3 regions of the Mesorhizobium sp. M0938 genome follow, and region 1 is predicted to be linked to each of the others. Evidence: predicted binding sites of a transcription regulator. Region 1 holds the regulator's gene; each other region holds the start of a gene.
What was found. Region 1 encodes LexA, which represses DNA repair genes until DNA is damaged. Its sites were predicted from a motif close to TGTTCNNNNTGTGTTCNG; they were not measured.
Positions count from the first base shown of each region.

Region 2: NKH73_RS22785 (YifB family Mg chelatase-like AAA ATPase) is a predicted target of LexA. The motif match lies at 2,584-2,601, and genes of this name have one in related genera.
Region 3: NKH73_RS23215 (ImuA family protein) is a predicted target of LexA. The motif match lies at 7,296-7,313, and genes of this name have one in related genera.

Region 1 covers NZ_JAMYNS010000004.1:9,722-19,649, forward strand. Annotated here, with positions in the region: gene NKH73_RS07690 (LpxI family protein) at 1-789, shown strand, start outside; gene lpxB (lipid-A-disaccharide synthase) at 779-1,963, shown strand; gene gltA (citrate synthase) at 2,040-3,368, opposite strand; gene gltX (glutamate--tRNA ligase) at 3,550-4,974, opposite strand; gene NKH73_RS07710 (ComEC/Rec2 family competence protein) at 5,077-7,533, shown strand; gene lexA (transcriptional repressor LexA) at 7,527-8,279, opposite strand; gene NKH73_RS07720 (molybdopterin molybdotransferase MoeA) at 8,384-9,589, opposite strand; gene moaC (cyclic pyranopterin monophosphate synthase MoaC) at 9,589-9,928, opposite strand, start outside.
Region 2 covers NZ_JAMYNS010000014.1:9,560-19,487, reverse strand. Annotated here, with positions in the region: gene NKH73_RS22795 (DMT family transporter) at 1-337, shown strand, start outside; gene NKH73_RS22790 (TetR/AcrR family transcriptional regulator) at 340-897, shown strand; gene NKH73_RS22785 (YifB family Mg chelatase-like AAA ATPase) at 961-2,493, opposite strand; gene NKH73_RS22780 (glucokinase) at 2,858-3,877, shown strand; gene NKH73_RS22775 (ABC transporter ATP-binding protein) at 4,002-5,855, shown strand; gene dapB (4-hydroxy-tetrahydrodipicolinate reductase) at 5,852-6,679, shown strand; gene NKH73_RS22765 (2,3-bisphosphoglycerate-dependent phosphoglycerate mutase) at 6,712-7,335, shown strand; tRNA gene NKH73_RS22760 (tRNA-Leu) at 7,469-7,553, shown strand; gene NKH73_RS22755 (hypothetical protein) at 7,672-8,094, shown strand; gene NKH73_RS22750 (hypothetical protein) at 8,601-8,777, shown strand; partial or broken gene NKH73_RS22745 (glycine betaine ABC transporter substrate-binding protein) at 9,009-9,185, shown strand; gene NKH73_RS22740 (PA2433 domain-containing protein) at 9,317-9,556, shown strand; gene NKH73_RS22735 (maleate cis-trans isomerase family protein) at 9,736-9,928, opposite strand, start outside.
Region 3 covers NZ_JAMYNS010000014.1:106,666-116,593, reverse strand. Annotated here, with positions in the region: gene NKH73_RS23255 (DUF72 domain-containing protein) at 1-145, shown strand, start outside; gene NKH73_RS23250 (NAD(P)/FAD-dependent oxidoreductase) at 64-1,230, opposite strand; gene NKH73_RS23245 (ATP-binding protein) at 1,295-2,872, opposite strand; gene NKH73_RS23240 (response regulator) at 2,869-3,564, opposite strand; gene NKH73_RS23235 (DUF4153 domain-containing protein) at 3,568-5,121, opposite strand; gene NKH73_RS23230 (HpcH/HpaI aldolase/citrate lyase family protein) at 5,420-6,316, shown strand; gene NKH73_RS23225 (DUF1737 domain-containing protein) at 6,343-6,549, shown strand; gene NKH73_RS23220 (metallopeptidase family protein) at 6,740-7,162, opposite strand; gene NKH73_RS23215 (ImuA family protein) at 7,337-8,380, shown strand; gene NKH73_RS23210 (DUF6504 family protein) at 8,322-9,797, shown strand; gene NKH73_RS23205 (error-prone DNA polymerase) at 9,794-9,928, shown strand, end outside.

The DNA.
Region 1 (9,928 bases):
GCGCATGATCATCCGCCTTTCATTCTGTTGATGGAAGGCGAGGCCGACCGGCAGGAGCTCCGCCGGTACGAGCACGACAGCTTGGCACTTGAGCAGATCGGCTCATTGGTGGCGACGCTGAAGCGTCACGGCGTCACCCATCTGGTTCTTGCCGGCGAGATCAAGCGCAGGCCGCGGCTGATCGACATGCGCCCGAGTTTCGGATTGCTGGCGATCGTGCCTTCGGTGGTCCTGGCGCTGGCGCGCGGCGATGATGGGCTTCTGAAAGTCCTGACACGGGGCCTTGAAAAGCGGGGCATCAAAGTGGTCGGCGTGCATGAGGTGGTTCCCGAACTGGCGGCGAGCCAGGGAACACTGACCGCGGCAGGACCAAATCGATCCGACTGGCGCGACATCGAGGCAGGGCGCGCCGCCGCCAAGGCCATTGGTGCGCTTGATATCGGCCAGGCGGCAATAGCGGTCGGTGGGCGGGCGATCGCGCTGGAAGGCATCGAGGGCACTGCCGGGCTGCTGGAGCGGGCAAGAGAGTTGCGCGGCCATGGCAGGCTGGCCGGCGGCACGCGTGGTGTCCTGGTCAAATGCGCCAAGCCCGGCCAGGAGTTGCGCGCCGACCTGCCGTCGATCGGCCCGCAGACGGTCGATGCGGCGCATGCAGCCGGCCTTGCCGGCATTGCCATCGAAGCTGGTCGTTCGCTCATTCTGGAGGGCCCCGTCACCATCGCGCGCGCCAATGCGCTCGGCCTTTTCATCGTCGGCCTGCCCGTCGAGGAGCCGGCCAATGGCCAGTGACAAGCCGCTGAAGATCGCCATCGTCGCCGGCGAGGAATCCGGCGACTTGCTTGGCGCCGACCTCATCCAGGCGCTTAAGCGCACGACCGGCCGCGAGGTCAGGCTCGTCGGCATTGGCGGGCGCCATCTGCAGGCGCTTGGCCTCATCCCACTGTTCGAGGGCAGCGAGATCGCGCTGACAGGGCTGAGCGCCGTCCTGCGTGACCTGCCGCGCCTGATGCGGCGGATCAGCCAGACGGCCGGCGCGGTCGCCGGTGAAAAGCCCGACTGCCTCATCACCATCGACAGTCCGGATTTTTCACTCCGCGTAGCCAAGAAGGTGCGTGCCGCCGATCCGGCAATCCCCATCGTCCACTATGTCTGCCCGAGCGTCTGGGCATGGCGGCCGGGCAGGGCGGTGGCGATGAAACCGTATGTCGACCATATCCTTTGCATCCTGCCCTTCGAGGTGAAGGAACTCGCCCGCCTCGGAGGTCCGCCCGGCACCTATGTCGGCCATCGCCTCTCGCATGATCCGGGCGTGCTCGGTGCTGCCAAGGCGCAAAGCCTGCTGCGCGACCTGTCCGAGGATCGCGTGAAGACATTGCTGGTGCTGCCCGGCTCGCGTCGCGGCGAGGTGCGAAGGCTGGTTGGCCCGTTCGGCAAGACGGTCTCGATCCTGCGCGCGCGGGGGCATCGCTTGCGCCTGCTGTTGCCGACGGTTCCGCATGTCGCCGACCTGGTCAGGACTTCGGTGGCAAGTTGGGACGAGAAGCCGGAGATCATCCTTGATCCCGAACGCAAATGGCAGGCTTTCGGCAAGGCCGATGCGGCGCTGATCGCATCGGGAACGGTGTCACTGGAACTGGCGCTGTCGGGTGTGCCAATGATCTCCTGCTACCGGCTCGATCCGGTCATGTGGATGGCCCAACGCTTGATCACCGTATGGAGCGCCGCCTTGCCCAATCTCATCGCCGACCGTCCGGTGGTGACCGAGCACTACAATGAATATGTGCGGCCACACTATCTGGCGCGGCAGCTGGAAGCGCTGTTTTCCGACACTGCCTACCGCACTTGGCAGAAGGACGGTTTTGCCGAAGTGGCCAGACGCATGGCCACCGACAGGCCGTCCGGCGATATCGCGGCGGGGGTGGTGATGGAGTACATAAAGAAGCGAATAGGGAGTAGCGAATAGCGAGTAGGGGCAGGCTGCCGTCTAGCGTTCGCTGTCTTCTTCCCCATTCGCTACTCACTATTCGCTATTCACTCACCTACCGCTTCGCAATCGGCACGTAATCCCGTTCCGGCGCACCTGTATAGAGCTGGCGCGGGCGGCCGATCTTCTGGTGCGGATCCTCGATCATCTCCTTCCACTGCGCGATCCAGCCGACTGTGCGGGCGACCGCGAACAGCACGGTGAACATGGTGGTGGGGAAGCCCAGCGCCTTCAGCGTGATGCCGGAATAGAAATCGACGTTCGGATAAAGCTTCTTCTCGATGAAATAGGCATCGGTCAGCGCGATCTTTTCCAGCTCCATGGCGATGTCGAGCAGCGGATCGTCCTTAATGCCGAGTTCGCCCAGCACCTCATGTGCGGTCTTCTGCATGATCTTGGCGCGCGGATCGTAGTTTTTGTAAACGCGATGGCCAAAACCCATCAGCCGGAACGGGTCGTTCTTATCCTTGGCGCGGGCGATGAATTCCGGGATGTGGTCGACATGACCGATTTCGCCCAGCATGTTCAGAGCGGCCTCGTTGGCGCCGCCATGCGCCGGGCCCCACAGGCAAGCAATGCCGGCAGCGATACAGGCAAACGGATTGGCGCCCGACGAGCCGGCGAGGCGGACGGTCGAAGTCGAGGCGTTCTGCTCGTGATCGGCGTGCAGGATGAAGATGCGCTCCATCGCACGCGCCAGCACCGGGTTGATCTTATATTCCTCGCAAGGCACGGCGAAGCACATATGCAGGAAGTTGGCCGCGAAATTCAGCTCGTTCTTCGGGTAAATGAAGGGCTGGCCGATGTGATATTTGTAGGCCATCGCCGCGATCGTCGGCATTTTCGCGATCAGCCGCATCGATGCGACCATGCGCTGATACGGGTCCGAGATGTCGGTGGAATCGTGATAGAAGGCCGACAGCGCGCCGACCACGCCGCACATCACCGCCATCGGATGCGCGTCGCGGCGAAAGCCGGTGAAGAAGCGCGACATCTGCTCGTGCACCATGGTGTGGCGCGTCACTCGGTAGTCGAAATCGTCCTTCTGCGCCTTGGTCGGCAATTCGCCATAGAGCAAGAGATAGCAGACTTCGAGGAAGTCGCCATGCTCGGCCAGCTGGTCGATGGGGTAACCGCGGTGCAAAAGAATGCCGGCATCGCCATCGATGAAGGTGATTTCCGACTCGCAGCTTGCCGTCGACGTGAAGCCGGGATCGTAGGTGAAGGCCCCGGTGGTGCTGTAAAGCGAGCCGATGTCGATGACATCTGGTCCGACCGAACCGCTTCGCACCTTGAGCTCGTGAGTTTTGCCGCCGAATTCAAGTTTTGCAGTCGATGCTTGGGTTTTGCCGCCAAATTCCATCTTTGTCGCAGCTTCGGACATTGCAAACTCCTTTTGGTTTTCTCACTGCCGGCAAGGCAATATATCTGCAACGCAACACGTCGAAAGGATCGGAGTTCGCGCGTTTGCGCCCGCTTTTGGATTTGCGTGCCAAATTGGGCCAAGACCTAATGTTGCACTGCGAAACCCGCCTTTCAATGCCAATCTTCTTGGGCCAGTTTTGCTAATCGATTTGATCGGATATGCGCGCCAGGCTTTCGTCGCGGCCAAGCACGGCAAGCACATCGAACACGCCGGGCGAGGTGCTTTTGCCGGTCAGCGCGGCACGCAGAGGTTGGGCCACGGCACCGAGCTTATGACCGCCTGCCAGAGCATATTCGCGGATCGCAGCCTCCGCCGCGGCGGCCGTCCAGTCACCTGAAACTGCCTTCAGCACCGCGTGGGCACCCCGCAGGATCTCGCGCGCCTCACCGCTGAGCAGCGCCGCCGCCTTCTCGTCGATCGGCAGCGGCCGATCGGTGAACAGGAAGCCGGCACCGTCGGCCAGCTCGACCAGCGTCTTGGCACGCTCCTTCAAGCCTGGCAGGGCGGCAAGCAATTGCGCCTTGCGCGTGTCGTCGAGGCGCGTTGCGATCGCCGGGCCGCCTTCGAGATAGGGCAAGGTGGCGATGAAGATATCGAGCAATTCGGCGTCGCTCATCCGGCGCATATGCACGCCGTTCAAAGCCTCCAGCTTGGCGAAGTCGAAACGGGCGGCGCCCTTGTTGACGTCGCCGATATCGAACCAGGCAATCATGTCCTTGATCGACATCACTTCGTCGTCGCCATGGCTCCAGCCAAGCCGCGCCAGGTAGTTGAGCAGCGCCTCGGGCAGATAGCCCATGGCGCGATAGGCCTCGACACCGAGCGCACCATGTCGCTTCGACAGCTTGGCGCCGTCGGCGCCGTGGATCAGCGGAATATGCGACATCGACGGCACGTCCCAGCCCATGGCTCGATAGATCACCATCTGGCGGGCGGCGTTGGTCAGATGATCGTCGCCGCGGATGATGTGGGTGATGCCCATGTCATGGTCGTCGACGACGACAGCATGCATATAGGTCGGATTGCCGTCCGAGCGCAGGATGATGAAATCGTCGAGATCCTTGTTGGGGAAGCGCACTTCACCCTGCACGAGATCATCCACCACCGTCTCGCCCTCGGTCGGCGCCTTGATGCGGATGGCGCCCTTACCGCCCGCAGGCGCCTCCGACGGGTCGCGATCGCGCCAGCGTCCATCATAGCGGGGAGGGAGCCCCTTGGCCCGCGCGCTCTCGCGCATCGCCTCCAGCTCGGTTGGCGTCGCATAGCAATAATAGGCCTTGCCCATGCGCACCAACTCCTCGGCTACCTCGCGGTGGCGCGGCGCGCGCTCGAACTGCGATACCGGCTCGCCGTCCCAGGTGAGGCCGAGCCAGGAGAGCCCGTCGAGGATGGCAGCGGTTGCCGCAGCCGTCGAACGCTCACGATCGGTGTCCTCGATGCGCAGCAGCATCGTGCCGCCGGTGTGTTTCGAATACAGCCAGTTGAACAGCGCCGTGCGCGCCCCGCCAATATGCAGGAAGCCGGTGGGCGAGGGGGCAAAACGGGTGACGACCTTGTCGGACATGGAACTCTCGGGCAGGCGCAGGAAACGGATGTGGTTGCGCGGACTTTCGCGCGTCGCGCGTTCATGTAGCATAGGAGGTCAAGGGCGCAAGGGGCAGACCCGATGGCTGGACCAGGCCGCGGCGTGAACGAGAGCGAGGGCGCGGTCGCAAGCGTCAGCGAACGATCGCTGTTTGCCGACGTTCCTCACGCCGAGCCGCTACCCGTTTCGTTGCCTGGGTCGCACCCGGGCATCCAGCCTCTTTCGCCAGGCCGCTCCGCGCCAATACCCAGTCCAACACCCGGGCCTGTCGTTGGCTTCCGCCGACAGTTCCGTCGCCTCGCACCATCCGCTGTCCGCAACAGCGTTGTTTCGGCGGCCGGCATGGAACTCGACCGCGGCGTCGCCTTCCTGCTGGTGCCGGTTTTCCTGGCATCCGGCGTGATCGTCTATTTTTCGCTTGCCGTGGAACCGGGCTTTCCCCAACCCATCGCCGTCGTGGTCCTCACGGCATTGTGTGCAGCGGTCACGCGGTCATGGCGCAAAACGCATTTGTGTTTCATGGCAGCGTTGCTGTGCGCACTCGGTGTGCTCGCCGCCAAGGTTGAAACCTGGCGCGCGGGAACGCAGATGCTAGGTTCGGTAATCCAGACCCAGCTCACCGGCCGCGTCGTCAGGCTCGACCAGATGGCGAACGGCCGGATCAGGCTGACCATCGACGTGATATCGACCGCCCGGCCGACACTGCGTTATGCACCGGAACGGGTCAGGGTTTCGGCACGCAAAACTCCCGCTGAGATGACCGCAGGCTCGGTGGTGGCCGGCTATGTGAGGCTTCTGCCTCCGACTGGCCCGGTTAGGCCGGACAGCTATGACTTCTCCTTTGACAGCTATTTCGCCGGTATTGGCGCTAGCGGCTTTTTCCTTGGCAATCCGAAGATCGTCGCTTCCGAGGATGCACCGTTAGCCACGCGCCTTTCCGCCTCGATCGAAAAGGCGCGCGAAAGCATCGCCGACCATATCAGGGACAGCATCGGTGGCGCCGAGGGGGAGATTGCCGCAGCGCTGATCGTCGGCGTGCGTGCCGGCATCCCCGAAGAGATCAACGAATCGATGCGGCGCACCGGCATCTATCACATCATCTCCATTTCCGGCCTGCACATGGCGCTTGTCGCCGGCACCATCATGGGATTGCTGCGCGGCGCCTTTGCGCTGTTCCCCGATTTTTCGTCGCGCAGGCCGGTCAAAAAATATGCGGCCGGCGCCGCACTCGTTTCCATAGCTGCCTATCTGATTTTTTCCGGTGTCGTGGTCGCGGCTGAGCGCAGCTTCATCATGTTGGCGGTGATGCTTGTCGCCGTGCTGTTCGATCGGGCCGCACTCACCATGCGCAATCTGACGATTTCAGCGATCGCCGTCATCGTCGTGTCGCCGCACGAGGTGGTCGGCCCCAGCTTCCAGATGTCCTTCGCCGCGACCGCAGCCCTCGTAGGCGCCTATGCAGGCTGGTCGGACTATCGTGCCGACAAGGCCGAGGCGCCGCCGCAGCGACGGTCACCGGTCGCTTTCGTCACGCGGAAACTCCTCGCTGGGACAGGTGCAATCGCAATGACCTCCATCATTGCCGGCAGCGCCACCGCGCTTTTCGCCATCTGGCACTTCCAGCGCGTCTCGCCGCTCAGCCTGTTCGCCAATCTGGCCGTCATGCCGATCGTCACGGTCGTCATGTTCCTGGCCGTCGTTAGCGCCTTGGCAATGCCTTTCGGCCTCGACGGGCCTTTCCTCTACATGATGGGCAAGGGGCTGACGGCGATGATTGCAATATCGGGATGGATCTCCGAGCGTTCGCCGGTCGATGCAGTCGGGCTGATTTCGTTGCAGTCGGTTCTGCTGGTGACGGTCGCCCTGGTCATTGCCACAATGGCGACGACATGGTTGCGGCTTGCGGCACTTCCCTTTGCGCTCGCCGGCCTGCTAACGATTTCCGAGACACGCACCCCCGACGTGCTGATCTCGGAGGACGCACATCTGGTGGCGCTGCCGATCGGCGGCGGCGAACTTGCCATCAACCGAGTGCGTTCGAACGAATTCACAACCGACAATTGGAAACATGCGCTGACCTCAGCGACCATTGTCGAGCCGGAGACATTTGAAAAAGGAGACGTGCGGTTCGACATCGCCGACCCTGCCGACCTGCCGCCGGGAGCGCCTTTTTACTGCACTGACGGCCTCTGCATCGCCCGGCATCCGTCCGGCGCCATCATCGCGCTCGCCGACGACCGCAAAACCGCGCGGCCGGCCTGTGGCTTTGCGGATTTGATCGTCATCGACGATGCCACAGCCTATTATAATCCCTGCCGCAACCCGCTGGTTCTCGTCGTCACCAAACGCCAGCTCGCTCGCATGGGCAGTGCTGCCGTCTTCTTCGATCCGCTATCAGCGACGACGCGCGCAGAAATCCGTTTTGCCGTCGATCAGCCATACAGGCCCTGGCATGAGCAGCGGAGATTTTCGCGCGAGGCGAGGGGTCTGCCGCCTTACCGCAAGCCTGAGAAACCCAAGAAAGCTGCCGTTCAGTAACGCCGGATCAACCCGACCAACTTGCCTTGCACCTTGACCCGGTCCGGCCCGAATATGCGCGTCTCATAGGCCGGATTGGCGGCTTCCAGCGCGATCGAGGCGCCTTTGCGGCGGAACCGCTTCAGGGTCGCTTCCTCCTCGTCGACCAGGGCGACAATGATCTCGCCAGGCTGGGCGGTGTCGGCGTTGCGGATGATGACCGTATCGCCGTCAAAAATGCCGGCCTCGATCATCGAATCACCTTTGACCTCCAGCGCGTAGTGCGCGCCGCCGGTGATCATGTCCGGTGGCACCGAGATCGAATGCGTCTGGTGCTGGATGGCATCGATCGGCACACCGGCAGCGATACGGCCCATCACCGGGATGGAGACGGTGGCGACAACGTCGTCGTCGTTGCCGGCCGCAGGCATGCGTGAAGGCGCCGGCTTGATCTGCCGCCCGAGGCTGCCCTGTCCATGGCTGCTCTGCCCAAGGCTGCCCTGAATGACGCTCGGCGAGAATTTGCGCGCCGCATTGAGGCCGGGCGCGATCGAATCGGGCAGGCGCAGCACCTCCAGCGCGCGAGCGCGGTTGGGCAGCCGGCGAATGAAGCCGCGCTCCTCCAGCGCCGTGATCAGCCGATGGATTCCCGACTTGGAGGCCAAGTCGAGCGCTTCCTTCATCTCGTCGAACGATGGCGGAATGCCGCTTTCCTTCAGCCGCTCGTGGATGAACATCAACAGCTCATGTTGTTTGCGTGTCAGCATCGCGACCCCCAACAGAATCAGAAAAACAAACCCAGAACAAACACTATCTGTTCCAGTTGTGTTCCGCAACTGTTTAAAGTTTAATGAATGCGTTGACGGTTTGTTCAGCGTAACATCAGCACGCTGCAGGCGGCGCCTGTCGCGGCTGGGGGTGCAAATGGCTCACGCACGATCAGCCCGTTCGCGTCGGCCAGCATCCTGAGCATCGAGGAATCCTGGATGCCGAACGGCGTCGCCGTTAGCGTGCCGGCGTCTTCCTTCACCACCGCGCGTACATAGTCCTGCCTGAGATCGTTGGCCGGAATGGCGGCGCCGAGCCGCGCCTGACGCATGTCCTGCCGGTAGGCGCGGCCGCCGAGCCGCGCAAGCAACGGCTTCAGGAAAAGCTGTGTGCAGACCAGGCTCGCCACTGGATTGCCAGGCAGGCCGATGCAGCGGATGTCGCCCAGCCGGCCGAACATCAGCGGTTTGCCCGGTCGCATGGCGATCTTCCAGAAATCGAGCGTCATGCCTTCGCCAGTCAGCACGTCATGCACAAGGTCGTGGTCGCCGACTGAGGCGCCGCCCAGCGTGACGATGACGTCGGCTCCTGCATCGACCGCTTTTTTCACCAGCGCGGCGATCGCCTCCTTGCGGTCGGAGGCGATGCCGAGATCGAGCGCGTCGGCGCCGACCAAGCGAGCAGCGGCGGCGACGCCATAGGCATTTGACGAGATGATCTGGTCGGGGCCAGGCTCGCTGCCAGGCGGCAGCAATTCGTCGCCGGTAGCGATGATGGCGACCAGCGGCCGTTTCACCACGCTGACCTGCGGGTGGTTGGCCGACGCCGCCAGCGACAACGCCGCCGGATCAAGCAGGCGACCTTTCTCCAGCAGGACGTCGCCCTTCGAGAAATCGAGCCCGAGGCGTCGAATGTTGCGGCCTTCAACCGTCGGCGCGGTCACTTCGATGCTGCCGCCGCCGAGGTCGCGGACATTCTCCTGGATGACGATGGTATCGGCGCCTGCGGGAAGCGGCGCGCCGGTAAAGATGCGCACGGCCTGCGTCGGGCCGACTGTTCCGGCAAAGCCGCGTCCGGCCGGCGCCATGCCGATCACCGAAAGTGTTGCCGGCACTGACGCGACATCCTCGGCCCGCGCGGCATAGCCGTCCATGGCGGACGCGTTGAAGGGCGGCTGTGTGCGGAGCGCCATGAGCGGCCCCGCCAGCACGCGGTCGGCGGCGTCCATCAGGGCGATGCTTTCAGCTTGCAAGGGCGCAGCATCGTCAAGCAGACGCTCTAGCGCCTCGGCGACCGGAAGCAGCGCCATTATCGGCCTGTCCCCTGGGCGCCCGCTTTGTAGTCGCCGGATTTGCCGCCGGTCTTTTCCACCAGCCTAATGCCCGAGATCACCATGGCGCGGTCGGCCGCCTTGGCCATATCGTAAATGGTCAGGCAAGCGACCGAGACGGCAGTCAGCGCCTCCATCTCGACGCCGGTCTTACCGGTGACGCGGGCCAACGCCGTGACCTTCAGGCCGGGCAGCGTCGCGTCCGGTTCGATGTCGACGGATATCTTGGTCAACAGCAGCGGGTGGCAGAGCGGAATCAGCTCATGAGTCCTCTTGGCCGCCATGATGCCGGCGATGCGAGCCGTACCCAGCACGTCG
Region 2 (9,928 bases), on a different contig from region 1:
TGTCTTTGTCTCCTACGGCGCACTCGCGCTCGCCATCGTCGCCGAGGTGATCGGCACGGCCTTCCTGCAGAAATCCGAGCAGTTCACCAGGCTTGCGCCGACCCTCGTCATGGCGGTCTTCTACGCCGGATCGTTCTTCTTGCTGTCCCAGGCGCTCAAGATGGTGCCGCTTGGCGTCGCCTATGCCATCTGGGCTGGCTTCGGCATCGTGCTGACAGCCTTTGTCAGCGTTCTCGTGTTTCGTCAGACGCTCGACCTGCCGGCGATGATCGGGATCGGCATGATCGTCGCCGGCGTCATCGTCGTGAACGCCTTCTCGAACTCGGCGGCACATTGACCGTGGAGAACGCCCACAAGCGCAAGAAGCAGCCCGAGATCGTCCGGCGCGCTTTGCTGGACCACGCCGCCAGGCTCGCCGCGGCTCAGGGCCTTGCCGCGGTCACGGTCCAGGCTGTGGCCGATGCCGCCGGCGTGACCAAGGGCGGCTTCATTCATCATTTCCCCAGCAAGCAGGCGCTCATCGACGCCGTGTTCCAGGAACTGCTGGACGCGATCGACCGCGAGCTGGACGAGCGCATCGCCGCCGATCCCGAGCCCTATGGCTCGTTCACGCGCGCCTATGTCGAGGCTGTCTTTCGAGTGGGGGTGGAGGCCGGTGGCGGTCCATGGGCTCCGTTGTCCATCCTGATGCTGACCGACGCCGATCTGCGCGCATTGTGGGTCGACTGGTTCCAGGCCCGCTTCGAGCGGCACCGCGCCACCGATGGCGACATGCGCCACGCAGTCGCCAGGCTGGCAGCCGACGGCATCTGGTTGGCCGATCTGGCGACGATGGCTCTTCCCGATAGGCAGGAACTGCGCGCCGAACTCCTTGAGATGACCCGGCGGCCTAGGTGACCCGGTGTAAAGGCTTGCCGACTGGCTTGACGGTCAAGCTTTCCGGCCGCTCGAAGCTGCGCTCTACGCCGCCTGCGCCATCCGCTCCGAGCTCATGCGGTAGGAAATCGCCTCGGCCAGGTGGATGCGGCCGACCGTCTCGCTGGCCTCGAGATCGGCCAGCGTTCGCGCCACTTTCAGCACCCGGTGGTAGGCGCGCGCCGAGAAGCCGAGTTTCTCGCTGGCATCCCTGAGCAGCGACAGGCCCGATGCATCCGGCATGGCGATTTCCTCGATGACAGAGGGCGAGCAATGCGCGTTGGTGGTGGCGGAGGTTGCGCCGAGCCGCTCGAAACGTTCGCGTTGGATCGTGCGGGCGCGCGCCACGCGCAGCGCGACATCGGCACTTTTCTCCGCCCGGTCCGGCCGGATCAGATCACTGGCCGAGACCGCCGGCACCTCGATCCGGAGATCGATGCGATCGAGCAGCGGGCCGGAAATGCGCGCCTGATAGTCGGTGCGGCAACGGTCGCCGCGCAGGCAGCGATAGCCCGGCTCGCCGGCCATGCCGCAGCGGCACGGGTTCATCGCCGCGACCAGCTGGATGCGCGCCGGATAGGTGACGCGATGATTGGCGCGGGCGATCATGCAGTCGCCGGTCTCCAGCGGCTGGCGCAATGCGTCAAGCGCCTGCGGCGAGAATTCGGGAAACTCGTCGAGGAACAGCACGCCGTGATGGGCAAGCGATGCCTCGCCCGGCCGCACCCGCAGGCCGCCGCCGACCATCGCCGCCATCGAGGCCGAATGGTGCGGCGCGCGGAACGGCCGCCGGTCAGTCAGCTTGCCTTCGCCGAGTTCGCCGGCCACCGACGCGATCATCGAGACTTCGAGCAATTCCCTTGGCGCCAGCGGCGGCAGGATCGAGGGCAGCCGCTGCGCCAACATCGATTTTCCCGAGCCCGGCGGTCCGACCATCAGTAGGTTGTGACCGCCGGCGGCCGCCACTTCCAGCGCCCTCTTGGCGGTTTCCTGGCCCTTGATGTCGGCAAGATCTGGCAGGTCGCGCGCCGAGGCATGGATGCCTGCCTCCGGTCGCGACAGGACCTGCGTGCCGCGAAAATGATTGGCGATGGCGATCAGGCTGCGCGGCGCCAATATGTCGAAATCCTTGCCGGCCCAGGCCGCTTCCGGTCCGCAGGCGAAAGGGCAGATCAGCCCCTTGCCCTCGGCATTGGCGCCGATCGCCGCCGGCAATGCGCCGGCCACCGCGGCGATGGTGCCGTCGAGCGACAATTCGCCAAGCACGACATAGCCGGCCAGCATGTCGCCCGGAATGGCGCCCAATGCGGCCATCAGGCCGAGGGCTATGGGCAGGTCGTAATGGCTGCCTTCCTTGGGCAGGTCGGCCGGGGCCAGATTGACGGTAACCTTCTTCGACGGCATCGACAGGCCCGACGCATGCAGGGCCGCCTGCACCCGCTCGCGGCTTTCGGCCACAGCCTTGTCGGCAAGGCCGACGATGTGCATGTTGACCTTGCCCGGCGCGATCATCACCTGCACGTCGACCGGTACGGCCTCGATGCCCTGGAAAGCCACCGTGCGGACCCGCGCAACCATTCTTCACCCCTGATACGGGCCCGCCCGAAGCCCATGCGATCATGCCGCGAACGGCGTTACCGAAGACAACCACAGATTTCCGGCTTAGGCAAGAACATTACGGGAACAATTGACCGGGCTCCAGGAAGTTCGCTTGGATCCCGGACTACGCTGCCACGGATTGCCCTCCGACTTACCGCCCGCTGCAAAATCCGCCATCATGCACCCCTTCGTCCCGGTTCGGTCCGACCTGAAGCCCCAATGGATCTCATCTTGCTCTGAATCCTGGCCGCCTCATTTCGAAAAGCGATTTCCCTTTCCCGGGTCATGCGCTAGTCAACGAACGAACGGCGGAACGTCATTGCGAACCGGGACGAACAAGAGCATGCCAGGCGACGACGATACAGCGCTGCGGTTTCCGATCCTGATCGGCGACATTGGCGGCACCAATGCGCGCTTTTCGATCGTGCTCGACGCGAACTCGGAACCGACCGAACCGCAGATCGTCCAGACGGCCAATTTCAACACGATCGACGACGCCATCCAGGCAGCCGTGCTCGACCGCTCGTCGGTCCGGCCCAACTCGTCTGTACTGGCGGTAGCCGGTCCGGTCGATAGCGACGAGATCCCGCTCACCAACTGCCCGTGGATCGTCAAGCCGAGAAAGATGTTTGCCAGCCTCGGCCTCAGCGACATCGTGGTGCTCAATGATTTCGAGGCGCAGGCGCTGGCCGTCGTGGCGCTCGGCGAAGAGCATATGGAAAAGATCGGCGGCGATGCGCCGGAGCCAAATGCCGGACGGGTGGTGCTCGGTCCCGGCACCGGACTTGGCGTCGCCGGCCTGGTTCACGCGCTGAACCACTGGATACCGGTGCCCGGCGAAGGCGGGCATATGGATATCGGGCCGCGCTCGCCGCGCGATTTCCAGGTCTTTCCGCATATTGAGAAGCTCGAGGGCAGAATCTCCGGCGAACAGATACTGTCCGGACGTGGCCTGGTTAATGCCTACCGGGCAGTGGCCAAGGCGGACGGCAAGCCGGCTCCCTTCACCACGCCGGCCGAGGTCACCGCCGCGGCACTGGCGAAGTCGGATCCGGTGGCCGCGGAAGCGCTGTCGATATTCGTCACCTGCCTGGGGCGCACCGCCGGCGACCTTGCGCTGGTGTTCATGAGTCGCGGCGGGGTCTTCCTGACCGGCGGCATCGCGCAGAAAATCCTGCCGGCGTTGAAGACGGGCGAGTTCCGCGCCGCCTTCGAGGACAAGGCGCCGCATAGCGAGTTGATGCGGACCATGCCCGTCTATGTGATCACCCACCCGCTGGCTGCGCTCTCCGGCCTTGCCGCCTATGCCAGAAATCCCTCGCTGTTCGGCGTCCAGACGGCGGGGCGGCGCTGGCGGGCTTAGATGACGACTTGGGCGCCGGCGAAGTTTTGCCGGCCTCGGCCATAGGCAAGCCGCCACCGGAGCGCTAAGAGGATTGCCGAATTAGCCCGGCCGCGAAGCCGAAACCGACATCACGGATCCCGACTTGAACCAATCGCCCAAACATCAAGCGAAAGCCCGGCCCGGCGAGGTCGTGGCGGTGGTGCGCCGTATCCTGACCGAGAACGGATACGAGTACCGGTGGTCCTATGTCTTCACCATAGTCTGCCTGTTGACCGTATCCGGAACGACAGCAGTCACGGCCTTGATCATGAGCCCCGTGGTCAATCAGATCTTCTACGAACGGCGCGGCGATCTGATCGCCTGGATCTGCGCTGCGATCCTGGGTGCCTTCATCCTGCGCGGACTGGCCGGCTACGGCCAGGCGGTGACGTTGGCCAGGATCGGCAACAATCTGGTGGCGCGCTACCAAAAGCGCATCTTCGACCATCTGATGAAGCTCGGCGTCGGCTTCTTCAACGACACGCGCTCGGGGCGCCTGGCCGCGCAGGTCAACGAGAACGTCAACGGCATCCGCGACCTTCTGTCGATGACGCTGACGTCGATCGCGCGGGACGGTGTGACGCTGATCGGGCTGATCGGCGTCATGATCTATCAGGATCCGGTGCTATCCTTGAGCTCACTGCTGATCGGGCCGCCGCTGATCTACACCGTCACCTATCTGATGCGGCGGGTGCGGCGCATCACCCGTGAATCGGTGCAGATCAACTCGCGGCTGATCGGCGCCATGCAGGAAGCCACGCAAGGCATCGCCATCGTCAAAGCCTTTACCATGGAGGGCGAGCTGTCGCGCCGCATCGGCAAGCTCGCCGACGATGCCGAGCAGCGGACAAACAAGATCGCCCGCGTTTCGGAGCGACTGACGCCGATCTCCGAAATACTGGCCGGTTTCACCGTTGCCAGCGTTATCGCCTATTCCGGCTACCGGGCGACGGTGCTCGGACAGCCGCCCGGCGCAGTCTTCTCCTTCATCACCGCGCTGCTGCTCGCCTACGATCCGGCCCGGCGGCTGGCGCGCATGCAGGTCGGCATGGAACGGGCGCTCGTCAATGCGCGCATGATCTACGAGTTGCTCGACCTCGAGCCGCAGCAAGGCGACGCGCCCGGAGCGGCCGAAGCGACGATCACCAGCGGCGAGGTGCGCTTCAACAACGTCTCGTTCGGCTATGTCGCCGACGCGCCGGTGCTGCAGGACCTCAGCTTCGTCGCCGCCGCCGGCAAGATGACCGCCATCATCGGCGCCTCGGGCGCCGGCAAGTCGACGCTGGTGGCGCTATTGCAGCGCTTTTACGATGTCGAGGCAGGCAGCATCGAGGTCGACGGCCAGGACATTTCGAAGATCACCAAGCAGTCGCTGCGCAGCTCCATCGCCTATGTCTCGCAGCAGCCCTATCTGTTCGAAGGCACCATTCGCGACAACATCCGCTACGGGCGGCTGAGCGCCAGCGACGCCGAAATCGAACTGGCCGCGCAACAGGCCGAGGCCGACGGCTTCATCCGGCAACAACCGCAAGGCTATGACACACCTGTCGGCGAAGGCGGCGTGACGCTGTCGGGCGGCCAGCGCCAGCGCGTGTCGATCGCCCGCGCCATCGTGCGGCAGGCGCCCATCCTGCTGCTCGACGAGGCGACCTCGGCGCTCGACAACGAGGCGGAAGCCCGTGTCCAGCAAGCGCTCACCAAGGTTATGCACGGGCGCACGACCATCGTCATCGCGCACCGGCTGTCGACGGTGGTCAACGCCGACCACATCGTCGTGCTGGAGCAGGGGCGACTGGTCGAGCAAGGCACGCACGCCTCGCTGATGGCCGACCCGCACAGCGTCTATGCCCGCTTCCACCGGGTCCAGGGCAACAAGGGGCTGGGGCTTGTCGACGACGGCAAGCCAATCCAAACTCCGGTGCGCCGCGCGAAAAAGGCGGTTGGGAGAACTTTATGAGCAACACGCTCACAAGCGATATGGGCCTGGTGGTGGTGGGCGCGGCCGGCCGCATGGGCCAGGCGCTGATCCGTGCCATCCACACGATACCGGGCGCACGCGTCGCCGGCGCGATCGAGCGGGCCGGCTCGCCCCATCTCGGCAAGGATGCCGGCGAGCTTGCCGGCATCGGCGATATCGACGTGGCGATCGGCGACGACCCGCTGCCGGCCTTCGCCAAGGCCGACGGCGTGCTCGATTTCACGAGCCCGGCAGCGACAGTCGAATTCGCGGGGTACGCGGCGCAGGCACGCATCACCCATGTCATCGGCACCACCGGCTGCTCGGCGGACGACAATGCAAAGATTGCGGCAGCGGCGCGCCACGCGACGATCGTTAAGTCAGGCAATATGAGCCTCGGCGTCAACCTGCTGGCGGTGCTGGTCGAGCAGGCGGCGCGCGCGCTCGATGCCGACGATTTCGATGTCGAAATCCTGGAAATGCATCACCGGCACAAGGTCGATGCGCCGTCGGGTACGGCGCTATTGCTCGGCGAGGCCGCCGCCGCCGGGCGCGGCATCGACCTTGACGGGAACACCGTGCGGTCGCGCGACGGTCACACCGGCGTGCGAAAGACTGGCTCGATCGGTTTTGCCACGCTGCGCGGCGGCTCGGTCGTCGGCGATCACTCCGTGGTGCTGGCCGGCACCGGCGAACGCATCACGCTCGCCCATCAAGCCGAGGACCGGGCGATCTTCGCCCGCGGCGCGGTCAAGGCGGCACTGTGGGCGCGCGGCAGGAAGCCGGGACTGTATTCGATGCGGGACGTGCTCGGCCTCGCCTGAGACGATCTGATCCACAAACTGAAGGAGCAAAAATGTCGAGAACTCTCGTGCTCGTGCGCCACGGTCAGAGCGAATGGAACCTGAAGAACCTGTTCACTGGCTGGCGCGACGTCGACCTGACCGAGTTGGGCCATGCCGAGGCCAAGGAGGCAGGCGCAAAGCTGAAGGCGCGCGGACTAAAATTCGACATCGCCTTCACGTCGTCGCTGATCAGGGCGCAGAAGACTTGCCAGCACATTCTCGACGCGGTCGGCCAGAGCGATCTCGAGACCATTCGCGACCAGGCGCTGAACGAGCGCGACTATGGCGACCTCTCCGGCCTCAACAAGGATGACGCGCGTAAGAAATGGGGCGAGGAGCAGGTGCATGTCTGGCGCCGCTCCTACGACGTGCCGCCGCCGGGCGGCGAAAGCCTGAAGGACACCGGCGCGCGCGTCTGGCCGTACTACCTGCACGACCTGCAGCCGCATGTGCTGCGCGGCGGCACCGTGCTGGTCGCGGCGCACGGCAATTCGCTGCGTGCGCTGATCATGGCGCTGGACGGCAAGTCGGGCGAGGAGATCGTCAAGCTGGAGCTCGGCACCGGTGTGCCGGTCATCTATAAGCTCAACGCCGATTCGACCGTGGCATCCAAGGAAGTGCTGCAGGGCGCATGACCCCGAACCGCAGGTTCGGAAAGGATCATGCGCAAATTCAAAACTACACCAGCCGGCGCGCGGGGCGCGTTTCTAGATTGCGCAAAAAAGCGCGTTGACACTCACCCCTTGCCCGCCTAAAGAGCCCGCACCAGCCCAGATGGCGGAATTGGTAGACGCGCACGGTTCAGGTCCGTGTTCCGCAAGGAGTGGAGGTTCGAGTCCTCTTCTGGGCACCAAATTCCCGTTTCGGACCGCTCGACATGGTTCAGAAACTCCAAGAAAAAAGCCCGGTTTTGCCGGGCTTTTTTCTTGACCTGATGTCCTGATGCCGGTCGTTACGGGAGCGCGACTCGATTGAAACAACATGTCCTTCTCAACGGCTTTCTCAGCGTCCTGATGGTTTCAATCCCAAGTGCTTTGCTGGCGCTCATGCTGGTTCGGCCTTGGAACGGAAACCTTGCACTGCTGGATTTTGCGCTGGCCTTCGTTGCAAGTCATGGTCCGGGATTGCTCGTTCTCGGTGTTTTTGTTTCGCTTTATTCCCTCCAACCTCGCACCAAATGGGCATGGATGATCGGTTTTGCCGGTTGTGCTTTCCTGAATGTTGTTTTGTGGGGAGGAATGGCGTTCACTTCTCCTCTGCCACCATCCAATGCATGGGAGCATTACACCGACTTAAGCGGCGTGCTTGCTATCGCAGCTATTCCAAGTGTCGCAATTTCCGCGATAGCGGGCGCCTTCTTCAATAGGCTGCAAATGGCTTTCGCAACTAGCTAAAGTAGCGGTAGAAATCGGCACCTATACGAGGCCGCCGTACTATTTCCACGCCGAAAGATCATTTCGATGTTCCAGCAATTAGGGCCGAAATTGCCTGCGGCCGAGCGCAGTAGCTTAGCAAAAGCGCTCGACAAAGGTAGCCCAAACGATGCGATTGCCGCCACATGGGAACCAGCTGTCCTTTGGGCCACCTCCGAGATCGTTCAGCTCACGGATCTGCCGGAAGCAGCCAAGGTAGAATCGGGGTCATAGAAGCGCGTTCGGCATCAGTGTCCTGACGCAGGCTATCTGCGCGATCTCGCCGCGCGCGACCCGATTGGATTCGATGTAAGCGTTCGCAACTGGCGAAACGCTTACATCAGGGCACAGGGGTCGGCACTCCTGCTGTTCGTCTGGCGGTATACCAAACAGCAGTTCGAGACTTGGCTTCACCTCGGACGCCGCGGGGGATCCTTTGACTCCATGTTTCTCTAGCATCGGCCGGCATGCAGAAGGATAGGCAACAGATGGACCCGCAAAGGACTTCCCTCGCATTAGCGAAAGAGAGAACGGCCCAGGAGACAAAGCCCAAATTCGCGACGCGGCTTGCAAAGGTGTTCAAACCTGCGAAAGCCGCCAACGAGAGCTATCCGATCACATCCGCGGAGAAAGCTCTGATTGCCAACCTCATGGCGATGCGTTGATATCGCAACTTGCCGCCAGCATGTCAGGTGCTTCCCCACCTGTGCCCGGTATCGCTGAGGCGTGCCGGAGCGGCACGTGACGACGCTCTCTTTGGCGCATGCATTGTTGCATCTTCAGCAGTTGCCGTCAGCAGATGGAGCAGGTGTCACAACCCGGTGCTTGCCGTGACAAGTTGTTCCCGTCCCGGTTGGTTTCAGCGCCGAAGCGAGGGGAAGCAGTCTCTGCGGAAAATGTCGTTGGCGGCATTGACGATGCTGGTGGTGAACATCCCGGCCCATTCGGCGGATCTGGTCATTGCAACGCCGAACTGGCCGTCGGGCCAGGCGACGGCAAACATTCTCAAGGTCAGCTTGAAGGAAAATTTCGGGCTCGATGCTGAGGTGCGCGAGATGGGGACGCTCATTGCCGACCAGCCGTAATAAAAGGTTCGGAAAGCCCGGCCGACCGCAGCTGCCCCAATCGCGATTGGCACGTCCAAGCATTGGCTGTACCATTCCCACGCCGGTCGTCATGCGTGTCCGGTAAGGGAGAAACGTCCATGTTACGATCAATTTCGCTTGCGGTTTTCCTGGCGGTCGTTCCTGCGACAGCCTTTGCAAATTCATGCCCGACCATCATGGCCGCGATCGACGCGGCGTTGCCGACCGCCACCCTCTCCGAGGCCGATATGACCAAAGTCAAAGAACTGCGCGCCCAAGGCGAGACATTGCACGCCGCCGGCGATCATGCAGGATCAGAGGCTGCGCTCAACCAAGCCAAGACGATGCTCGGCATATAGCTGCAACGAACGCGGCTTTCCTGGTCGATCTTCTTGGCCGATTGCCGGCTTTTGTTCGGTTGTCGGCCGGTGAGGATCACGGCCTTGATCGGTTGAAGCAGGCCCGGGCTGGAGTGGATCACCCCAGTCCGATGCGCTTGGCGCCTTGTCGGAACATTGCTTCGACGTCCGATCGCCAATCAGTTGCTTGGCAATCCAAAAAGCCTTCCGGCCGGCACGACGTCATTGATCCCGGCGAGCCGCAGACAATGCCAGGCCATGGCGTGGTTGCTGGACGTCACCGGCACGCCGATACGCTGCTCGAGCCGGGCGGCCGCTTCGGCGATGCGCAGGCTGGTGCATGATATGAAGACCGCATCCACCCCCGGCGTG
Region 3 (9,928 bases), on a different contig from region 1:
TTTCGACAATACGGTTAAGGGCCATGCGCTCGGCAACGCCGTTGCCGTAGACGCGATGGCGCCTCAAATCACATTCAGCTCCCTGAACGCCCTTCCCTCCGCAACACGGCTATACCCAAACGCCGTGCAATCCACCGTGCGGTAGCCGCCATGCACGATCAGCTCGGCCAGCGCCTTACCGACGGCCGGCGCCTGCTGCAGGCCGTGGCCGGAAAAACCGTTGGCGAAGAGGAAATTCTTCACCTCGGGATGTGGTCCGATCACCGCGTTCTGGTCGAGCGTGTTGTAGTCGTAATGACCGGCCCAGGCGCGTGTTGGCTTGATCGCTTCGAAGGCCGGAATGCGGGTCGCCAGCACCGGCCAGATCACCTCTTCGAATAGCGGCCAGTCGGGCTCGAAATCGCCGGGGTCGGCAGGACCGTCGCCCTCTTCCGGTTCGGCACCGCCGGTGATGTAGACCGAGCCTTCCGGCCGGACATAGATGCCTGAGGGGTCGACCAGCAGCGGCATGTCGGCATATTTTTCGCGCGCCTCGAAGACGAAGACATTACGCTTGCGCGGCTCCACCGGCAGCGCCAGCCCGGCCATATCAGCCACCTTGCCGGCATTCGGCCCGGCGGCGTTGACGACGATGCCGGCCTCGAGCCGCTCGCCATTGTCGAGGCTGACGCTGGTGACACGATCGCCCTGGCGCTCGATGCCGGTCGCATCAGCAGTGATGAAATCGATGTTTTTCTGGCGCAGTGCCTTGCGGAACAGCATCAGCATGGCATGTGCGTCGAACCAGCCCTCGCCCGTGCGGCCATAGGCGCCGGCGGTGATGCCCTCTGCCGACAGCCACGGGAAGCGACGCACCAACGCCTCCGCATCCTCAAGCACGATGTCGGCCCCCTCGGCCATCTGCGCCTCGTGGTTGGCCCGCAGGATCGGCAGGCCGTTCTCGCCGGCCAGGATAAGATAGCCGCCTTCGCGAAAGCCGATATCGGCATCCGCCCCGAACTCTTCCGTCAGCCGCCGGAACAGTTTCAGCGTGAACTGCGATAGCCGGATGTTTTCTGGGATGGAAAACTGCTGGCGGATGGAAGCGCAGGACAGGGTCGTCGCCGCATGGGCGAATTGTGGGTCGCGCTCGACCAGCGCGATGGAGCCCGAAAACCCTTCCTCGCGCAGATAGTAGGCGATCGAGGAGCCGACGATGGCTCCACCGATGATGACGATATCGTAGCGCACGTTTTCCGCGTCTCCAGTTCTGAAGCATGATCCCGAAAGCCGGTCTTCGGAATGAGGCTCCAATTTATACAATCGACAGGATGATCTCGAAGCGCGTGCCGCGCTCGGAGTCAACCAGCCGGATCGTGCCATCATGCGCTTTCAGGAGGGCCAGCACGATGCCGAGGCCCATGCCGGTGCCGCCTGAATCACGGCGCGTGGTAAAGAACGGCTCGAAGATGCGGGCCTGGTTGCTAGGCGAAATGCCGGCGCCGTCGTCGCTCACCTGGATCGTTGCCTTGCCGTGCGCGCTCGCCGCCGTGATCGAAACCAGCGTTGCGCCATGCCGCGCCGAATTGTCGGTGAGATTGGCCAGCACGATTGCCGCGTTCTCGGCCGAGATGCGCAGACCGATATCGCCGCCGGCCTCGACGCGCACCGCCAACCTGTCTTTGGCCGGCAGCAGCGCCAGTGCGGCGTCAATTGATGTGCTTTCGCTGCTGGGCGCCAGATTTTCGGCGCGCGCCAGGTCGAGCAGGCGGCGCACCAGCAAATTGAGCCGCCCGGCGTCGGTGACGATGTTGTTAGAAAAGCGACGCCGCTCGGCCTCGTCCATTGCGCTACCCGAATCGCGCAGCAGTTCCGCCGCACCCTGGATTGCCGTCAGCGGCGATTTGAGTTCGTGCGAGACATGCGTGGCAAAGGTCTGAATGCTGTCCGAGCGCTCATGCAGCTTTTCTGCCATGTCGAGGAAGGCGGCGGAAAGGGCTGCCATCTCGCGCGTGCCGTGATGGTCGAGCGGCCCGATGGCTTCGCGGTCGCCGGCCGCGATGCGTTTCGTTCGTTCCATCAGCGCATAGATCGGCCGGCTGACGGTGCGCAGGAAGACAAGACCGATGAGCAGCGTGCCGCCGAGGATGGCGATCGTCGCCAGCACCACCTTGCCGCGCTCGCCATAGAGATGCTTGACGATATTGTTCGGCGTTCGCGACAGGTAGACCACGCCGGCGACCTTGCCGTCGACCGCGACCGGCAGGGCGACGAAGACGCGGACTCTCGTGCCGCGGCTCACCGAATAGAGTGATGGCGGCGGCTCGTCGGAGATCCTCAGCCTGAGCGCGCTGGCATAGTGGCCGGCCAACGCTTCGCGAACTTCCGCGACCGCGCCGAGCGACAGGCCGACCTCTTCGCGCCCGGCGATGACGACGCCTTTTGCGTCGAGCAACCGGAAGCCGGCAAGCGTGGTTTTCTGCGTCTCGGCAAGAATCCCCGATAGCCGCGCCCCGACCGCCGCGAAGGCAGGATCGATGGCGGCGGCTGTCGCCGCAGGCCGGGTCGGCAGAACGGTATCGGAAGCAAGATCGAGGTGCGGTTCGATCGGCCGATAGGGGGAGTTCGAATCGCTGGCACTGGCGGCAGGCACCGCCGCGCCGAGCTTCTCGGCCGGGATGCGGGCATCCCGGATCTCTTGTGCATAGATGGCGGCAAGGGCCGCGCCTTGCGCGATCAACTCGGCCTCGGTCTGGCGGATCAGCTGGTTTTCGTAGAGCCGAAAGAAGAACAAGCCGACCAGCGGCAGCGCCATCACCATGATCAGGATGGCAACAACGACTGTAGCGAGGCGCGGCCGCCATTTGCTGCCAATCCATTTTTGGGTGCTCACGTGCCGCACCGGCCGAGCCGGAAGCCGACGCCATGGACGGTCTCGATCGCATCCGTGCAACCGGCCGCCGCCAGCTTGGCGCGGATGTTGCGGATATGGCTGTCGACGGTGCGCTCGGCAACATGGATGTTGGCGGCATAGGCATTGGCCATCACCATGTCGCGGCCGAGCACATGCGCCGGACGCGCCAGAAACCCCTTCAGGATCGCGAACTCGATCGACGTCAGCATCAGCGGCTGGCCGTCGAAACTGGCCGCATGGCTGGCCGGCACCAAGGCCAGTCTGCCATGCGAGAATTGCCTGTCGTCGGCCTGTTCAGCCTTTGTCGGGCGAGCGCGCCGCAAGATGACATTGACGCGGGCGACCAGTTCGCGCGGGCTGAACGGCTTGATGACGTAGTCGTCGCCACCCATTTCGAGCCCAAGGATGCGGTCGATCTCTTCATCGCGCGCGGACAGGAACAGCACCGGCACGTCGGATGTGTGCCTGAGCCGCCGGCAGACCTCCAACCCGTCCATCTCCGGCATGCCGATGTCGAGCACGACAAGATCGGGCGGTCGGCGTTCGATCGCCTGCAATGCGGCGGCGCCGTCGGCTACGGCAACCGTCTTCATCCCCGCCTTTTCCAGTGCAAAGCAGATGATTTCGCGGATGTGCGGATCATCGTCGGCTACCAGGATATGATGCGGCATGAATCAGCGGCCCGGCACGAGGGGTTCGGAGCCCTGAGGAACCACGAACGGGATATTTGTGTCGAGAGTACGAAGGAGCCGCCAGTCGCGAAAGCTCCAGGCGCGCCAGTTTTCTCGGGCCGCACGATAGCAGGCCTCGTCCTGCCCAAGCAAACTGGCGAGTCCGCGGTAGGAGGGAAGGCTGGCCGCATTCGTGCTGGCCTGATGCTCGAGGAAGCGGTCGAGCGCCGGCCAGGCGCTGGCGCCGAGCGAGCGCAGGTACCAGAAATCGAGTTCGGTGCCCTGGCCGGTCATTTCGAAGGAATGCTCGACATTGTAGTTGGCGATCAGCGCGGCGAAGTTGATGAAGCAGCAGGCATAGAGTGTCACCGAAAGCGTCAGAAGATTGGCGGAAAGCAGCCATTCATTGGATCTTTCGAGCGCGATGCGGGCGATGATCAGGGCAAGGCCCGCCGCCACCAGTCCCATCCAGACGAAGGCGGCGATGCGCCAGTAGGTCAGCGCATAGACGCCGATATAGAGGTCGAGCCGCAGGATCGACGAGATGACCAGCACGATGTTCTGCGCCACCCAGACATAGACCAGCCGGCGGATGAGCGGATCGCCGGAGGTCGTGCTGCGCGGCCGCAGCGCCGCCAGCACGAAGCCGGCGGCGAGCAACGCCGTGACGATCAAGGGATAGGCGCCGCGATGCGCATAGGCGGCGTAGGTCAGCCCGTCGGGAAGGGCGACGCCGCCCCACAGATAGGTGGCGTCGAGCGCGGTCTGGATGGCGAATAGGATGTTGAAGACGACCAGCGCGCGAAGAATGGCGGCCTTGCCGAAGATGATGTCCTCGATCGCTTTGGCTGGGTTTGTCGTCGTCACCCGGCCGACGTGCACAGACGACACCACACGCGTTATGGAGTGAAAAAGGCGCGGCAGACGCGGGCGCAAAAAGGCCCAGGCGCCGGCAAGTATGAACAGCCAGAAGGCCAGCCGCGGCAGCTGGATGAGGTCGAGCAAGGCGAGGAGATCGATCAGCGACAGCCAGTATTCGATGACCGGATTGGCGGCGCCGAACAGCGCGAGAAACACCGCTCCCAGCGTCAACGGCATCACCCAGACGGCGATCGCCGCGAAGCGGATGCGCCGTTGGCCAAGCCGCCGCGCCACCTTGCGCCAGCGAAAGAAATCGTGGGCGAACCGGAATGGTGCCGCGAGCAGGAAGAGCACTACCTGGCCGGCGATGCGGGCAAGCCCGTGCCGCAGCCGGCCGACCAGCGAAAGCGCGAAGATGGTCATCGCCGCAAACCCGATCGCAACGGACAGCGCACTGACATTTTCAATGAGCGGCAGCAGCCCGACAAGCAAGGCACCGAGCCCGAGCCACAGGCCGCGGGCGCTGAGCCCCGAAGGCTGGACGGCCGCGGCTGCGGCGGCAAGCGTAATGCCGAACAGGAAAAGCGTGATGCCGACGGGTTGCCCGTAAAAGAAGAAATCGGCCAGGGCAGCAAGCAGAACGGCAACGCCGAATCGCGCGCAAAAGCTTGGCGCGGCCGTAAGCAACGATGTCATGATCGGACTTTCTCGGCAGCTTTGATGCGGCCGGCATATCTGGGCAGAGATTTAGGGATGAAGGAGAAGAGGGTCGCCGAACGATGCGTCCCGGGTGGATCGACGAGCCACCAGCCCTCACTGCGGAGGCGGTAAGGCAGGGACCAACGGAGTTTTTCTCGCTCTTGCATGCCGCCCTTGTCGTCGGCGGAAGCGCCGGCGGCGGGGCGGATGCGAGGAGATTTTCGGGACTTTTGTGCAGTTTTTATGCAGGTCAAAGCGGCTTGCCTCGACCGGCCGCAGCCGGCATAGATTTGGTATGACGACCGAAACCTACCGCCCGCGCCGTTCGGTGCTCTACATCCCGGCCTCGAACGACAAGGCGCTGGCCAAGCTTGCCTCGCTGACTTGCGACGCCGTCATCATCGATCTCGAAGATGCCGTCGCTCCCGCCGACAAGGTCTCCGCGCGCGAAAAACTCGCCGGCATCTTCGCCGATCGCCCAGTTGCCAACGACTATGGCCGGCGCTGCGAGATGGTCGTGCGCATCAATGCGCTTTCCAGCGAATGGGGCGCCGACGATTTGCTGGCTGCGGCACGCTGCGAGCCCGACGCCATCCTGCTGCCCAAGGTCGACACGCCGCGCGATGTCCTCGAACCCGGCGACGTGCTCGACGACAATTTCGCACCGGACGCGGTGAAACTGTGGGCGATGATCGAAACGCCCAAGGCTCTGCTCAACATCGGACCGATTGCCGAGCTTGGCCGCGATCCGGCCTCGCGGCTAACTTGTTTCGTGGCCGGAACGAACGATCTGATCAAAGACACCGGCATTCTCGCCACGCCCGACCGGCGCTATCTCACACCCTGGCTTATGCAGATGGTGCTGGCGGCGCGAGCCGGCGGCCTCGACCTGCTCGACGGTGTCTTCAATGATTTTCGCGACCTGGACGCTTTTGCGAGCGAATGCGGGGAGGCGGCTGCCATGGGGTTTGACGGCAAGTCGCTGATCCATCCGGCCCAGATCGAGGCCGCAAACCGGGCCTTTGCGCCATCTGCCGAAGCGCTGGCCGAGGCGCGTTCGGTGAAAGAGGCGTTCGCGCTTGCCGAGAATGCCGGCAAGGGCGTCATTGCACTGAATGGAAAAATGGTCGAACGGCTGCATCTGGCGCAGGCCGAAAAACTGCTGGCGAAGGCGGCCGCCATCGGGGCATGATTGGCAACTCACGACAGGAATGAAAAATGAAACTCTACCGCTTTTTGTCCGGCCCGGACGATTCCAGCTTCTGCCACAAGGTGACGGCGGCGCTGAACAAGGGCTGGCACCTGTTCGGCTCGCCAACCTATGCCTACGACAAGCAGACCAAGAGCATGCGTTGCGGCCAGGCCGTGGTGAAGGATATCGAGGGCCAGGAATACGGGCCCAACACCAAGCTCAGCGATTGGTAGAGTTTGCATAACTCCGACGCAGGCTGTGTTGAGATTCAGGTCAGGCCGCGCCGGAGTCGAAGACGGGCGCGAAGCGACCAGACTGGGTGGTTTCCGAGAACCGGAGCGGAGCGTACTTTTGAGTACGTGAGCACCGGAAGCGCAGGAAACTGCCGTTCGCAGGCCGGCATCACCTGAATATCAGCACAGCCTACTCCGCCGCCTCTTCGATCCGTTCCATATCATCGTCCGACAGGCCGAAATGATGGCCGATCTCGTGGATCAGCACATGGGTGACGATGTCGCCCAGCGTCTCTTCGTTCTCGGCCCAGTAGTCCAGGATGGCGCGGCGGTAGAGCGTGACGCGGTTCGGCCCCTCGCCGGTCTGAGGGTTCCAGCGCTCGGCGATGCCGCGCCCCTCGAACAGGCCGAGCAGGTCGAACGGCGTTTCCAGCGACAGATCGTCCATGATCTCGTCGGTCGGGAATTCGGCGATCTGGATGACGATCTCGCCGGTCAGCTTGCGAAAATCCTCCGGCAGATGGGCATAAGCCTCCAACGCCAGGAACTCCATTTCCTCCATCGATGGCGAAAGCTGGTCGTGCCAGACACGGGTCTTGTAGATGCGGGCCATGCTTTGTCCTTCTGATCCCGGCATATAGGCTTTCGAGCCGGACTCGGCAAATGGCCGGGTTGCCGTCAACGCAAGGGCAGGAATAAATTCCCCATGACTCCGCTTGACTCTTCGGGTGCCCTCTGGAATCTATAGGAACATAACAGGAACAATTGTGAGTGGAAGCTGACCGTCATGGCGACAAGCGCCGTGGCGCGGGAGACTGTTTTTGCCCTGCGCCGCCAGATCGCGAAGATCGAGGGAACGCTGCCCGAGCGCCTGGAGGCGCCGGCCGGCGCAACCCCCGTTGATGCGGACGTCCTCCCCCAGAATCCAATAGCGGATGTCACACCCCAGGGTCTAACAATCGTCCGCCGCGGCTTCGCCGTGGCGCCGCCCGATGCGTTTCTGCGCACCGGCGCCGAGGGGCTTGATGCTGCGCTCAGCGGCGGCCTGCCAAAGGCGGCGCTGAACGAGATCCATGGCGCCGCGACCCGCGATGCCGGGGCCGTCGCCGGCTTCGCCCTGTCGCTCGTCAGCCTGATCCTCAAACAGGGGCCGCAATTGCCGGTCCTGTGGATCGGCACCGCGGAAATCTTCCGGGAGGCGGGCTTCCCCTATGCCAGGGGGCTTCACGCCGTTTTCGGCATCGAGCCGGAGCAATTGCTGTTTTCCGAGGCGCCAAAACTCCTCGATGCGCTGTGGATCGCCGAGGAGGCCGCCCGGATGACGGCGCTCGCCGCCGTCATCCTCGAAATCCGCGGCAGCCCGCAGCGGCTGGATCTCACCGCGACGCGGCGGCTGCACGCCCGGGCCCAGAATGCCGGCCGGCCGGTGTTCCTGCTGCGCCAGGCCGGCGAATCCGAGCCGACGGCGGCACCCGTTCGCCTCGTCCTGTCGGCGGCGCCGTCGGCATCTCGCCAGACGATTGCCGGGCCGCTCGCCGGCTCGATCGGCCGTCCCGCCTTCACCGTCAGCATCGGCAAGAGCCGCACGGCCTTGCCAGGACAATTCACACTGGAGTGGAACCCCGATGAACACAGTTTCGAAGAAAGACGGGGCGAGGAAAGAAGGGCAGCGAATTCTGTCCCTGTGGTTCCCGCATCTCGCCGCGGAAAGGGTCCTGCGGCAGCGTCTGGGGCGGTCCTGGCGTTCCCGGCCGTCGGATCACCTGCCGCTGGTGATCAGCCATCGCCAGGGGAACGCGCAGCGCATCGCCGCCCTCGACGAGCGGGCTGAGGCGCTTCACCTGAAGCGCGGCATGGGCATAGCCGACGCGCGCGCCATGCATCCGTCGATCGACGTACTGGAAGCCGATCCCGAGGCCGACCGCCGCCTGCTCGAAAGTCTTGCCGACTGGTGCGACCGCTACACCCCGCTGGTGGCGCTCGACGCAGCCGATGGCCTGTTCCTCGACGTCACCGGCTGCACTCATCTTTTCGGCGGCGAACGCTCGATGCTCGACGACATCCTGTCGCGCTTTTTCCATCAGGGGTTTGATGTCCGCGCCGGCCTTGCCGCCACGCCAGGTGCTGCCTGGGCGGCAGCGCGGTTTGCCAGTGACCGCATCGTCCCCGGTGGCGAGGAGGAAGCGCTTCTCGCACCCTTGCCACTGGCGGCGCTGCGCATCGAGCCTGATATCCGCGCCAGCCTGGAAAGCGTCGGCCTGCGCACGGCGGGGGCCGTCATGGCAGCCCCCCGCGCGCCGCTCGCCCGCCGCTTCGGTGTCTCGCTGCTTTTGCGCCTCGACCAGGCGCTCGGCCGCCTCGACGAAGCGGTGTCGCCGCGCCTGCCGGTCGCCCCGCTTTCGGTCGAACGCCATCTCGCAGAGCCCATCATGCTAACCGACGAAATAGAGCGGCTGGTGAAAATGCTGGCGACGACTTTGAAGGTGGATCTCGAACGCCGCGGCGAGGGCGCAAGGAGGCTGGCGCTGCTGCTCTTCCGCGTCGACGGCGCCGTCAGCCGCATCGCCGTCGGCACCTCGCGGCCGTTGCGCGAGCCGCTGCTGATCCAGAAATTGTTCCACGAAAGGCTAGCCGCGCTCGAACAGGATATCGATGCCGGCTATGGCTTCGATCTCGTGCGCCTCTCGGTCCTGACGGCCGCGGCCTTCGACATGCAGCAGGCGGATCTCGCCGGCGAGACGCGCGATGACGGCGCCGACATCGCCCTTTTCGCCGACCGCATCCGCGCCCGGCTCGGCGACAGCGCGGTTTTGAAACCGATTGCCGTCGAGAGTCATCTGCCCGAGCGCGCCGTCGCCACGCTTCCCTTCGCGGAAGCGCCGCAAAGGGTCTCTCCGCCGAAGAAGCCGGACAAGATACAAGACACTAAGCCTGTCTTCCGGCCGGAACGCCCCATCCGGCTGTTCCGTTCGCCCGAACCGATCGAGGTCCCGGCCACCGAAATGCCTGAGGGACCGCCCATGAACTTCCGCTGGCGGCGCGCGCTGTACCGGGTTGCGCGCGCCGAAGGGCCGGAACGCATCGCCCCGGAATGGTGGCGGGAGGCGTCGGGGCAAGAAGACGCGCCGACCCGGGATTATTTCCGCATCGAGGATAGCGACGGCCGCCGTTACTGGCTCTACCGCCAGGGTCTCTACGGCGCCTCTCAAGTCCCGCCGCGCTGGTTCATGCATGGGGTCTTCGCATGAATGCGCTGACGGCCGTTCCCTATGCCGAATTCGGCATCCAGTCGAATTTCTCGTTCCTGCGCGGCGCCTCGAAACCGGAGGAGCTGGTGGTCGCGGCAAAGTTTTTGGGATTCTCGTCGATCGGACTTGCC